One region of the Absicoccus intestinalis genome, then DNA from elsewhere that is predicted to be linked to it. Evidence: riboswitches for the same ligand, from Rfam matches in the RefSeq annotation. Region 1 holds a riboswitch; each other region holds the start of a gene.
The links. Region 1 has a riboswitch for FMN ahead of MOZ64_RS10840 (ECF transporter S component). Riboswitches for the same ligand answer to the same signal wherever they lie in the genome.

Region 1 (3,287 bases):
AAAATAACAGCTCCGGTTTTCCAGCCCAAAGCATTGCGCATCACAAATGAACGATCACACATATATTCATCCATGGATTTATTGTATTTCACACGATATCGTTGGCCTAAAATAATTTCACAGGCTTTGGTCGACATGCCGAATAGCCCTGAGATCCACATCCAAAAGATAGCGCCTGGTCCACCAGAAACCAAAGCCGAAGCTACACCGCCAATATTACCAACACCAATCGTGTTGGCCATGGCCGTACAAGCCGCTGCAAATCCGGATACGCTCCCGGTTCCTTGGCCTGGTTGAAACATTTTGCCAAAGGTATTTTGAAAATGAAACTTGATTTTACGAAAGTTATAGCGGAAGCCAAAGCGAATGGATAAATAAATACCGGTTCCAATGAGAACGATGGTCATGGGTGTGCCCCATAGAATATTGGATATTTGTGTTAGTATTCGAAACATGAAAATATTTTCTCACATATCTTTTTTGCTTACAATGTTTTTTCAATTATCTTGTGCATAATATATCAAAGTAGATGTATTTTATCTTTGCATGTATCATATAATCAGAAAAGAAGGAATGACGTATGAATTATGGAAATATAAAAAAATATGATATTGCGAATGGCGAAGGTGTTCGTATTAGTTTATTTGTATCGGGTTGTACGAATCATTGTAAAAATTGTTTCCAACCCGAAACATGGGATTTTGCCTATGGAAAGCCCTACACCAAAGAAACTGAAGCGGAAATTCTTGATTTTTTGAAAAACGATTTCTGTAAAGGCTTGTCCCTTTTAGGTGGTGATCCCTTTGAATTTTCAAATCAAGAAGAATTGGTCCAACTTTGTAAGAAAGCCAAGGAACTTTATCCGAAGAAAGATATTTGGGCTTGGACCGGCTTTATTTTAGATCAAGATCTATTGGATGGAGGTCGTCGTCATGGTCCTATGACTGATGAATTGTTGTCTTATATTGATGTGCTGGTCGATGGTCCTTTCGTAGAAGAAAAAAAGAACATTCAGTTAGCTTTTCGTGGATCGGAAAATCAACGTGTCATTGATTTGAAGAAGAGCTTAGCACAAAATGAGATTGTCTTATATCTTGACTAAACGAGAAAATTGATATAAGGTGTATTTGTAACAAATCAATAACGTCTTTGGGGCAGGGTGAAATTCCCTACCGATGGTAAAGTCCATGACCCTCATATGAGGCTGAACTGGTGAAATTCCAGTACCGACGGTTAGAGTCCGGATGGGAAAAGACAGAAACAGATGTTTTTCATGGTGTGCCCCTTGTGGTACACCATTTTTTTGTTTCAAAGATGCAAGAAAGGGAGTAAAGAAATGGAAGTTAATAACCGAACAAAGAAAGTCACACGATGTGGCATGTTGATTGGAATTGCGATCATCTTGCAGTATATTGAAATTTCAATTCCAATCATGCCTAGTTTCATTAAATTGGATTTTTCTGATTTACCAGAATTGATTGGTGCTTTTGCCTATGGTCCATTCACTGGTGTATTGATTGCTTTGATCAAAAACATCATTCATATGGCAGTGAGTCAGTCTGGTTTTGTGGGTGAATTATCCAATTTCCTTTTAGGTGCTACGTTTGCAGCTGTAGCTGGCTATGTATTTCAAAAAAATCCAACCAAATCTGGTGTCTTCAAAGCAAGTGCATTGGGTGCTGTTGCCATGGCACTGATCAGTTGGCCCATCAATTATTGGATCATTTATCCATTATATTATAATGTATTAGGCTTTCCTGAAGTTGCCATCTTACAAATGTATCAATTATTGATCCCATCCATCAAAAGTATTGGCCAAGCTCTATTGATCTTCAATGTGCCATTCACTTTAATCAAAGGGATCCTTAATGGTGTGATCATGATTTTGATCTATAACCGTATTCAATTTATTTTTCATGAAAAATAGTATTCTCCAATGATTCAACTTCATTGTAAGCATGATGGAACTGCATCATTCCATCATGCTTTTTATTTTGACCATAGCTTGACCTAATGTATCAAATACACCATATAAGGACGTTTTCCATTCTGGATCTGGTTGTACAAGATCTGGAATCATGATGGTCGGAAAGCCACCACGAAGACCGGCTTTCACACCATTGATCGCATCTTCAAAGACCAGGCAATATTTGGGCTCTACCTGCAATCGATGGGCTGCTTCCCAAAAAACATCCGGTGATGGTTTTCCATGTGCGACTTCTTGTGTACTGACAATGACTGAAAAATATTCATCAATATCCACCAGTTTTAAGTTTCGTTCAATCAATGAACAAGGTGAACCCGAAGCAACTGCCATAGGAATCGAAATTGATTCAAAATAGGAAAGAATTTCTTTGACCCCAGGTTTTAACACTAAATCATTTGCTTCTCGATCGATCACCGCATTCATGACATCTTTCATAAATGCGATCCCATCAATAGAAAACCGTGAAAACATAATACTCGCAATATGATCAGGACTTGCCCCTGCAAAGGTATCTGTTAAAGATCTTGTCAATGAAATATCATATGCTTTTCCCGTATCTTCAAGTGCAGACTGATAAATTCGTTGTGTATCAATCAACAATCCATCTAAATCAAATATGGCAGCATGTATCCTATTCATGTTTTTTTCTCCATTCTCATAGCAAAATATACGCAAAGATAATAACCTCGCTCTCTTTCTAGTCACTCTCACTCATCCTAAAACTAGAGTGGACTTAAAATCATAGAAAATTAGTCAATACTGAACTGCCGATATCATTTTAATAACTGTCTTTACATCCATGTTATTTCGACATATAGTCTAACAAACAGTTCATTCATTTCATATAAATTCTTGATTTTCTACTCCATTCATACCTAAATGATTATTAATTCAACATAGGCTAGGCAATAATTTCATCGTAGAAACTATAGAATTTCAACAAACGCATAAAGGTTAGACGATGACGTACATATGGACTTAATTTCAATGTCAATGAGCGAAGACTTTCATCCAGGCCAATTTCAGGCAATGTTGTCAATCCATGCACATCTTTTAACCAACGAATTTCTTGTTCCGCACTTGGCAGATCTTCCAATATTTTTATGATATCAGCTTCATGGTCTTTCAATTGCTGACCAGTGATTCCTGCCATTACATTGTCTTCATTTTCTTTTAAGATTTCTGCTTGAAGAACAGGATTTTTGAAATATTCCTTAATGAAATCAACTTCCACATCCATACGTTCTTTTACTGTATAGTTGCCTTCTTTTAATTTCTCTAATGCTTTTTTATAGACAGC
Region 2 (3,287 bases), on a different contig from region 1:
CTTGTTTACCATTGGCTTGTTGTTTATGCAAAGTGTCGGTCATTTATACCTAGCAACGGATACGATCTTGCGATTGTATGGCACGATTGGCATCGGTTCGATCTCCGCAACAGCCTGTCTGATGGTCCTTGTTTTGTTTTTTAGAAGCACTGCAGCCAGTGATGCTTTTTATGGCTTATTATCAGCAGGTTGTGGCTTTGTGATTGGTGCCTATATTCCCTTGTCGCAATTTTCCAAGTCGATCCAAACGGTCTGTAATCTTTTGCCGGCCACACATATTACGGTGATGATGCGTAATTTATTGACCAAAGGGTTCTTGACTCATATAAAAAAGTCAATCCTCGGAGGAAATCTATTTGTGAAAGAAATAAAGAACGTATTTTCTTTTCAAGCAACAATGTTTGATCATGAGATTTCGATGAATCAGTCTCTTTCTTATATTGGCATTCTCTTTGTGTTATCTCTTTTTGCGATTGTTTTTGTCTATGCCAAGACATATCGAAGAAAATAAAAAAACCACAAATTGTGGCTTAATGAAATTGGCGAATTTGTCTTAAAGCATCAATTAGATGTTCTACGGAAACTTGGAAGATGATTTCGCCTTTTTCTTTGGTTGCTCCGCTTGGATCACCACCGATACCAATGGGCTTTCCATCCTCTGTGACAAAGTCTTCCCCTAGCCAAGATAGATGGGTTTCGAATGCTTGATTTTTTATATGCCCTTTTTCGCAGGTTTCTAAATGAACCAAGTTTTCATCGATAGCCATGACCATGGACGTTTCCATTTCACCGCCATGAAAATCAAACGTATTTCCTTTCGATATGGTTGCTTGCACGCGTGGATCATCAAAAGCACCGGACTGCAAGACAAAGACATTCATCCCAAAATCGGAGCGAATTTCTCTTGATATCATTTGAGCTGTAGGGGCATTACCACCATGACACACCAACAAGACGACTTTTTGAAAACCATGATGGGCTAAGCTTGCACAAATATCATACAACATCGCATAGTAGGTCATGGGTTTATAGGTGATCGAACCACAAAAATGCTTATGTTCAGTACTTAATCCAATGGGTATGGTTGGAAAAACAAGAAGGGGAAAGGTATCTTCGAATTGATCAAAGATACGTTGTGCCATGGTGTTGGCAATGAAGTAATCGGTTCCCAAAGGGGCTTGATTACCATGTTGTTCCAAAGCACCCAATGGAATAAGGACGATGGCTTCTTCTTTGTTGATTTGTTCCATTTCCAATCGTGTTCCATTCGCATAATACTGTTTCATGCGGTATGTCTTTCTACTTTGAAGGCGGTATGTTTCAAGACAACATGATCATAAACGACATAGCCAATAATATAATTCAATGAGATCTTAATGATATTGAATGGAATGGTTGCCAACATGATAAAACTACGAAGATTGGTAATATTGCCATTCGCAAAGCTAACCGCTTTGATCACATCGTTTAAATTCATGCTCATCGCTTTCGCATAGAGAGGCAAAGTGATATACGCGTTACAGAAACATGCCCAAGCCGTTCGAACCAATACGCCAATGACCAAAGAAGCAAAAATGGCTTTATTGGTTTTTCCCATCTTGGTATAAACGATCCATGTTGGGATCACAAAAACGGCAACACCAAGCACATTGGCCAATTCACCGACATAAGCTGTATTTGTACCTACGGTCAATACTTTGATGAGAATCTTGATGATTTCGACCATGGTTGCCGATAATGGTCCCATCGTAAATAAAGCAATGACAGTTGGTACATCCGAAAAGTCAATTTTGTAGAATACCGGCATCAATGGCACAGAGATTTCCAATGACATCAAAACGCCGGCAACGGCAGTCAACATCGCAGTAAATACTAATTTTTTCACATTCCAATTTTTCATCATACGTCTCCTTTTTCTTTTGGACAAAAGGATCTTCGAAAAAGAAAAAACCAGCACCGTTCGGGTACTGGTATGCATGCATATAAAAAAGCATCTTTCTTCTACCATCCAGACTATACTGTCGGTTCTGGAATTGCACCAGATCATGCCGTACGGCTCGCGGACTCTACCGCCGATAGGGAATTTCACCCAACCCCGAAGAATTCTTTTATCTGTTACAACCATATCATAATTTTTATTTGTGTCAACCGGAAATTTGTTCGTATATAAAAAACAGATGAATAGGAAAAATGGACGATTTATGATATATTTCAATAAACGAGGATAACAATGAAAGAAGCAATCATCCAGTATATACAAAAACAATATGGCATTGATCCAGACTATCCTTTTGTGAATGCACCAACCGATCCAGTATGGAACCGCCAAGACAATCATGCTTGTTTTGCACGGATATTGCGTGTACCGAGTAAACAACTCGGTCTTTATGGGACGGAAGAAGACATTTTGGATGTGAAGGTCAGTGATCCTTTTTTAGTGGATATCATGGTGGATGAGCCAGGCTATGATCGAAATCATCAGAAAGGAAATTGGCTATCGATTCAATTGGATGGCACCATTGACTTAGAAGATATATATCGTTGGATTGATGAAAGTTATCGTGTGGCTGGCTCAAAATCCAAGAAATCAAAAAAACGTGGATTGAAAGAATGGATCATACCAGCCAATCCGAAATACTATGATATCGAACATGCTTTTGATGATGTTCAAACAATCGATTGGAAACAAGGACGCGGCATCCAAGTTGGTGATCTTGTGTTTATGTATGTGGGTGCACCTATATCCGCCATCCTTTATGAATGCCAAGTAATCCAAACGCATATTCCTTATCTGTATAAAGATAAGAATTTAAACATATCCGCATTGATGAAAATACGATTATTAAAAAGATATCCACCTGAAGCATTTTCTTTTTCTCGATTAAAGAATGAATTTGGCGTATATGCTATCCGTGGACCTCGAGGTCTGCCACATGCTTTATTTGAAGCATTGGATGTTTATGAAAAGTAGACTGTACTATACTAAAACTTGTACATAGAGGAAGTAAATACATGATTTATCATACAGTTTTAGAAGCGGTGGGGCATACACCGATGATTCGTTTACAACGATTGACAAATGAAGAAGATGCGCAAGTATTGGTGAAATTTGAAGGTGTGAATATTGGTGGGTCCATCAAGACAAGAACGGCATTGACGATGATCGAACAGGCTGAAAAACAAGGAAAGATCCATAAAGATACCATCATTGTTGAGCCAACCTCAGGCAATCAAGGCGTGGGATTGGCTTTGGTAGCTGCTGTGAAAGGATATAAGACGATCATCAT
Region 3 (3,287 bases), on a different contig from region 1:
AATGGCTTATGCGAATCTTTATATTGTCCACTCGCATAAAAAGGTGGTTTTTGGATGGGATGCATCAAAAAGGCTTCCTTGCCAAAATCTTCATCTTTACCCAACGCACACAATTGATCATAACGCGCTACGGCCTGGATCATATGTTGTTGATCTTCAATTTGTGGATATATCGTAGCTGCCAAGTCCTCGATCGTATCGGCACACGCAAACGGCCGTACATCCCCAGCCACATCCGTATGGAAGATCATCTCTCCTTTGTGTTTTTGCGCTCGATCCATCAGATCCACCAGATCCTGGACCCGATTCGAATCGGTATAATCAAACGAAGCATGACAGGCTGCCTGATAGGTTGTTTCCGCCAAAATATTCGAATCAAAGATTCCCCACAATAAACCATTGGGCTGTTTTGCACCCGGAATGGCCGCTAATACATGGGTGCCAAATCCTTCATTGGAATAGCGTTGCCCATGGGTATTCAAACGCAACGTCGCCGTCGAACCAATCGTATCAAAGCCAGGAAAGGAATAATTTCCACCCATACCGGCATGCGAACGAGGCTCCAAACGACCACCGGCCCAGACGCCCATACAGATGCCATCCCCATTCCATCCATGCCCACAAAAATCTCCCTCATCCACAAGATCCGCCATTTCCGTCAACAGATCTTCGCACATTTGGCGGTTCTTACTATAATCCCCCGCACTTAACAGAACGCCTTTTTTGGCCTTAAGACGAATGTAAGTATGATTGGCTGTTTCACATAAGACCGCACACACACGATGATTAGTTTTTTCCAGCTGCAAAGCCTTGGTTTCAAACAAAAACTGGGCCCCTTGTTCTTTCGCAATCTGTTGATTTTCTTTCATCACTTTACGCATCAAAGCCATGCTGAAATGTGGTGTACCCGTCCAAGAACGAAGATGATCTTGTGCAAGGGGCATATGTTTCGATGGCGGTGTCATCATGGGATGAATGCTCTTTTTTTCCGTTTGGTTTAAAGGCTCAATCAGCCAATCAAACGTTTCCCCACAATGTTGGGCATATCGACGAATCAAAGCCACATTGGAACGATTATTTGTACGTAATTGCCAATCCTTCACAAATGTATCAATATCGACTTCCGGTACGCCTTGCTCCTTTTGCCATTGAGAATTCATATAGCCCCACTCCCCAATGCCTAAGATCCATTGGGATGCATCCTTTTGTTGCTCCACCACAATAACAGAAGCGCCGGCTTCCGCTGCAGATCGTGCCGCACATGTACCCGCATGCCCTGCACCCAAAACGATCACATCCGCTTCTTGTTCTTGTACGATCTTCTCTTTTGGAATCGGTGCAGGTGGCAAAGCCCATTCAAACTTAGGCATGCTTTCGCTCCAAAAACGTAGGATCTGGCTCCATGCCAATCATGGTACGCAACACATTTCCGACTTTTTTATACAACAGATACGTACAGAAAGAGGTCACTCCATGTTTGATCAAATTGAATGGCAAGATGCCCAAGATCATCAAGCTCCAATAATTATGCACCAAAGGATTGGTCATCGATCCCATGGAAACAATCGTATCCATCGAAAGACCAAACATCTTCATATACATAGGAAAGGCCACCCATCCATTTAAGAAAATGGCTAAGATGCTTACCCCTATCGTGGAAATCGTTAAAGCAAGGATGGCTCCTTTCTTGGTATGGATCTTGCGATAGATCAAAGCCGCTGGCAAGACAAAGCCAATCGATCCCACGATATTCATGGCCTCGCCCACAAAAGCCGTCGTGGTGCCATTGATCATAAGATGCAAAAGATTTTTGATCAAGACGACAAGGCATCCAGCCCCTGGTCCTAAAAAGAACCCGGCAAACAAGGCTGGCAATTCCGAAATGTCAAAGGTTAAAAATGTCGGTACCAAAGGCAAAGGAAATGTAAATGCCATCAAGATGGCGGCCAAAGCACTCAATAAGGCGATCAAAGTGAATTTGTAGATTTGTGTTTTCTTCATGTTGTCCTCCTACTTTCGGGCCAACAAAAAAGCCCGAAGATCTACCTTCTCCGGGACGAATACTAAAAAAATTCTTCTCTCATCCGGACTCATGTTTTCACAAATACCGTCGGTACCGGAATTACACCGGTTCATGCTTGCGCTCGCGGACTATACCGCCGGTGGGGAATCACACCCCGCCCTGAAGAAATCTATGCTCATATTGTAACATACAAATTAGGACAATACAACTTTATAGACGAATTCATCGATATGGGTAATGCCCATTTTCAACAACATCTGCTTGGAACGATTCACATCTTCAGCTGTATTATAGTTTGGAATATGTGGGACACGGACCACCAAGCGATCTTGATACCCTTGTGCTACTACGAATTTAAGATTACGAATCACTAATGAATTTGTCATACCCGTATACGCCAAGTAGATATCGGGATTCATATCTTTGATGTCGACATACCAAAAGGATACAAATGGCAACAAGAGTGCAACGGCTTCGGTTTTTACATGGAAAGAGGTTTCAATCCCAATATCCCAATGTGGATACATCGTATGGACAGCCTTGATAAAATCAGCTTCCAAAAGAGGTTCACCCCCACCAAACGTAATACCACCACCACTAACATCCTGATAGACACGATCTTTTTTTAAATGATCCGTTAATTCTTTGACACTGATCATTTCAGTAACCGGCAAGATATTGACTGTTGCCTTGTTCAAACAATAAGCACAATGCATCTCACATCGATCAAAGAGCACCAAAGATCGAATGCCAGGTCCATCGATATCTTCGCGAAAACGCATGATTCCTGTGATGCGGGCATAGGGATTCGGTGCCCTTTGTGGTTGTTCCTCGGGATTTCGATCCACCAATGCATAAGCCATTTGTTCACAATATGGACATGGCCCTGTACAAATCTGTCGATGCGTACATTCCTTCTCTTTGGCCCATCCCCGTATCCAATGTTTATGTACATATGCTCTTCGTAATTTTCTGAATCGATCACAACATTGATCCGGTTGCTCCCATCGTGGAATCACTTCATGCAAATCATGATGCTCCTTTACCGCATTACATGCCGCCGTTACATCCACCTTATATTCCTTATATCCATCCTGATAAAACCAGATATGGTCCCGATCCGAATGATAAAGAGAAAAATGGATACTATTGACATCCTGCATCATCTGTTCGATCAAAAGCTGTCGTGCCGTCCTTCTATCTGTTTCACCATTTCCTGCTTCTATTAAATCTTTTTCATTGTATATATGGATGGAATCCACTT

Region 2: linked by a shared signal. The riboswitch ahead of MOZ64_RS04370 (ECF transporter S component) and the one ahead of MOZ64_RS10840 (ECF transporter S component) in region 1 are both predicted to bind FMN.
Region 3: linked by a shared signal. The riboswitch ahead of MOZ64_RS00640 (ECF transporter S component) and the one ahead of MOZ64_RS10840 (ECF transporter S component) in region 1 are both predicted to bind FMN.

The regions. Positions count from the first base shown of each region.
Region 1 covers NZ_JALBUS010000024.1:11,446-14,732, forward strand. Annotated here, with positions in the region: gene MOZ64_RS10830 (alanine/glycine:cation symporter family protein) at 1-455, opposite strand, end outside; gene nrdG (anaerobic ribonucleoside-triphosphate reductase activating protein) at 581-1,102, shown strand; FMN riboswitch at 1,142-1,260, shown strand; gene MOZ64_RS10840 (ECF transporter S component) at 1,337-1,927, shown strand; gene MOZ64_RS10845 (HAD family hydrolase) at 1,973-2,626, opposite strand; gene MOZ64_RS10850 (sn-glycerol-1-phosphate dehydrogenase) at 2,889-3,287, opposite strand, start outside.
Region 2 covers NZ_JALBUS010000005.1:24,171-27,457, reverse strand. Annotated here, with positions in the region: gene MOZ64_RS04380 (ABC transporter permease) at 1-511, shown strand, start outside; gene MOZ64_RS04375 (creatininase family protein) at 531-1,286, opposite strand; gene MOZ64_RS04370 (ECF transporter S component) at 1,283-1,900, opposite strand; FMN riboswitch at 1,993-2,107, opposite strand; gene MOZ64_RS04365 (MmcQ/YjbR family DNA-binding protein) at 2,231-2,971, shown strand; gene cysK (cysteine synthase A) at 3,013-3,287, shown strand, end outside.
Region 3 covers NZ_JALBUS010000001.1:126,058-129,344, forward strand. Annotated here, with positions in the region: gene MOZ64_RS00635 (FAD-dependent oxidoreductase) at 1-1,370, opposite strand, end outside; gene MOZ64_RS00640 (ECF transporter S component) at 1,363-2,001, opposite strand; FMN riboswitch at 2,069-2,194, opposite strand; gene MOZ64_RS00645 (4Fe-4S cluster-binding domain-containing protein) at 2,218-3,287, opposite strand, start outside.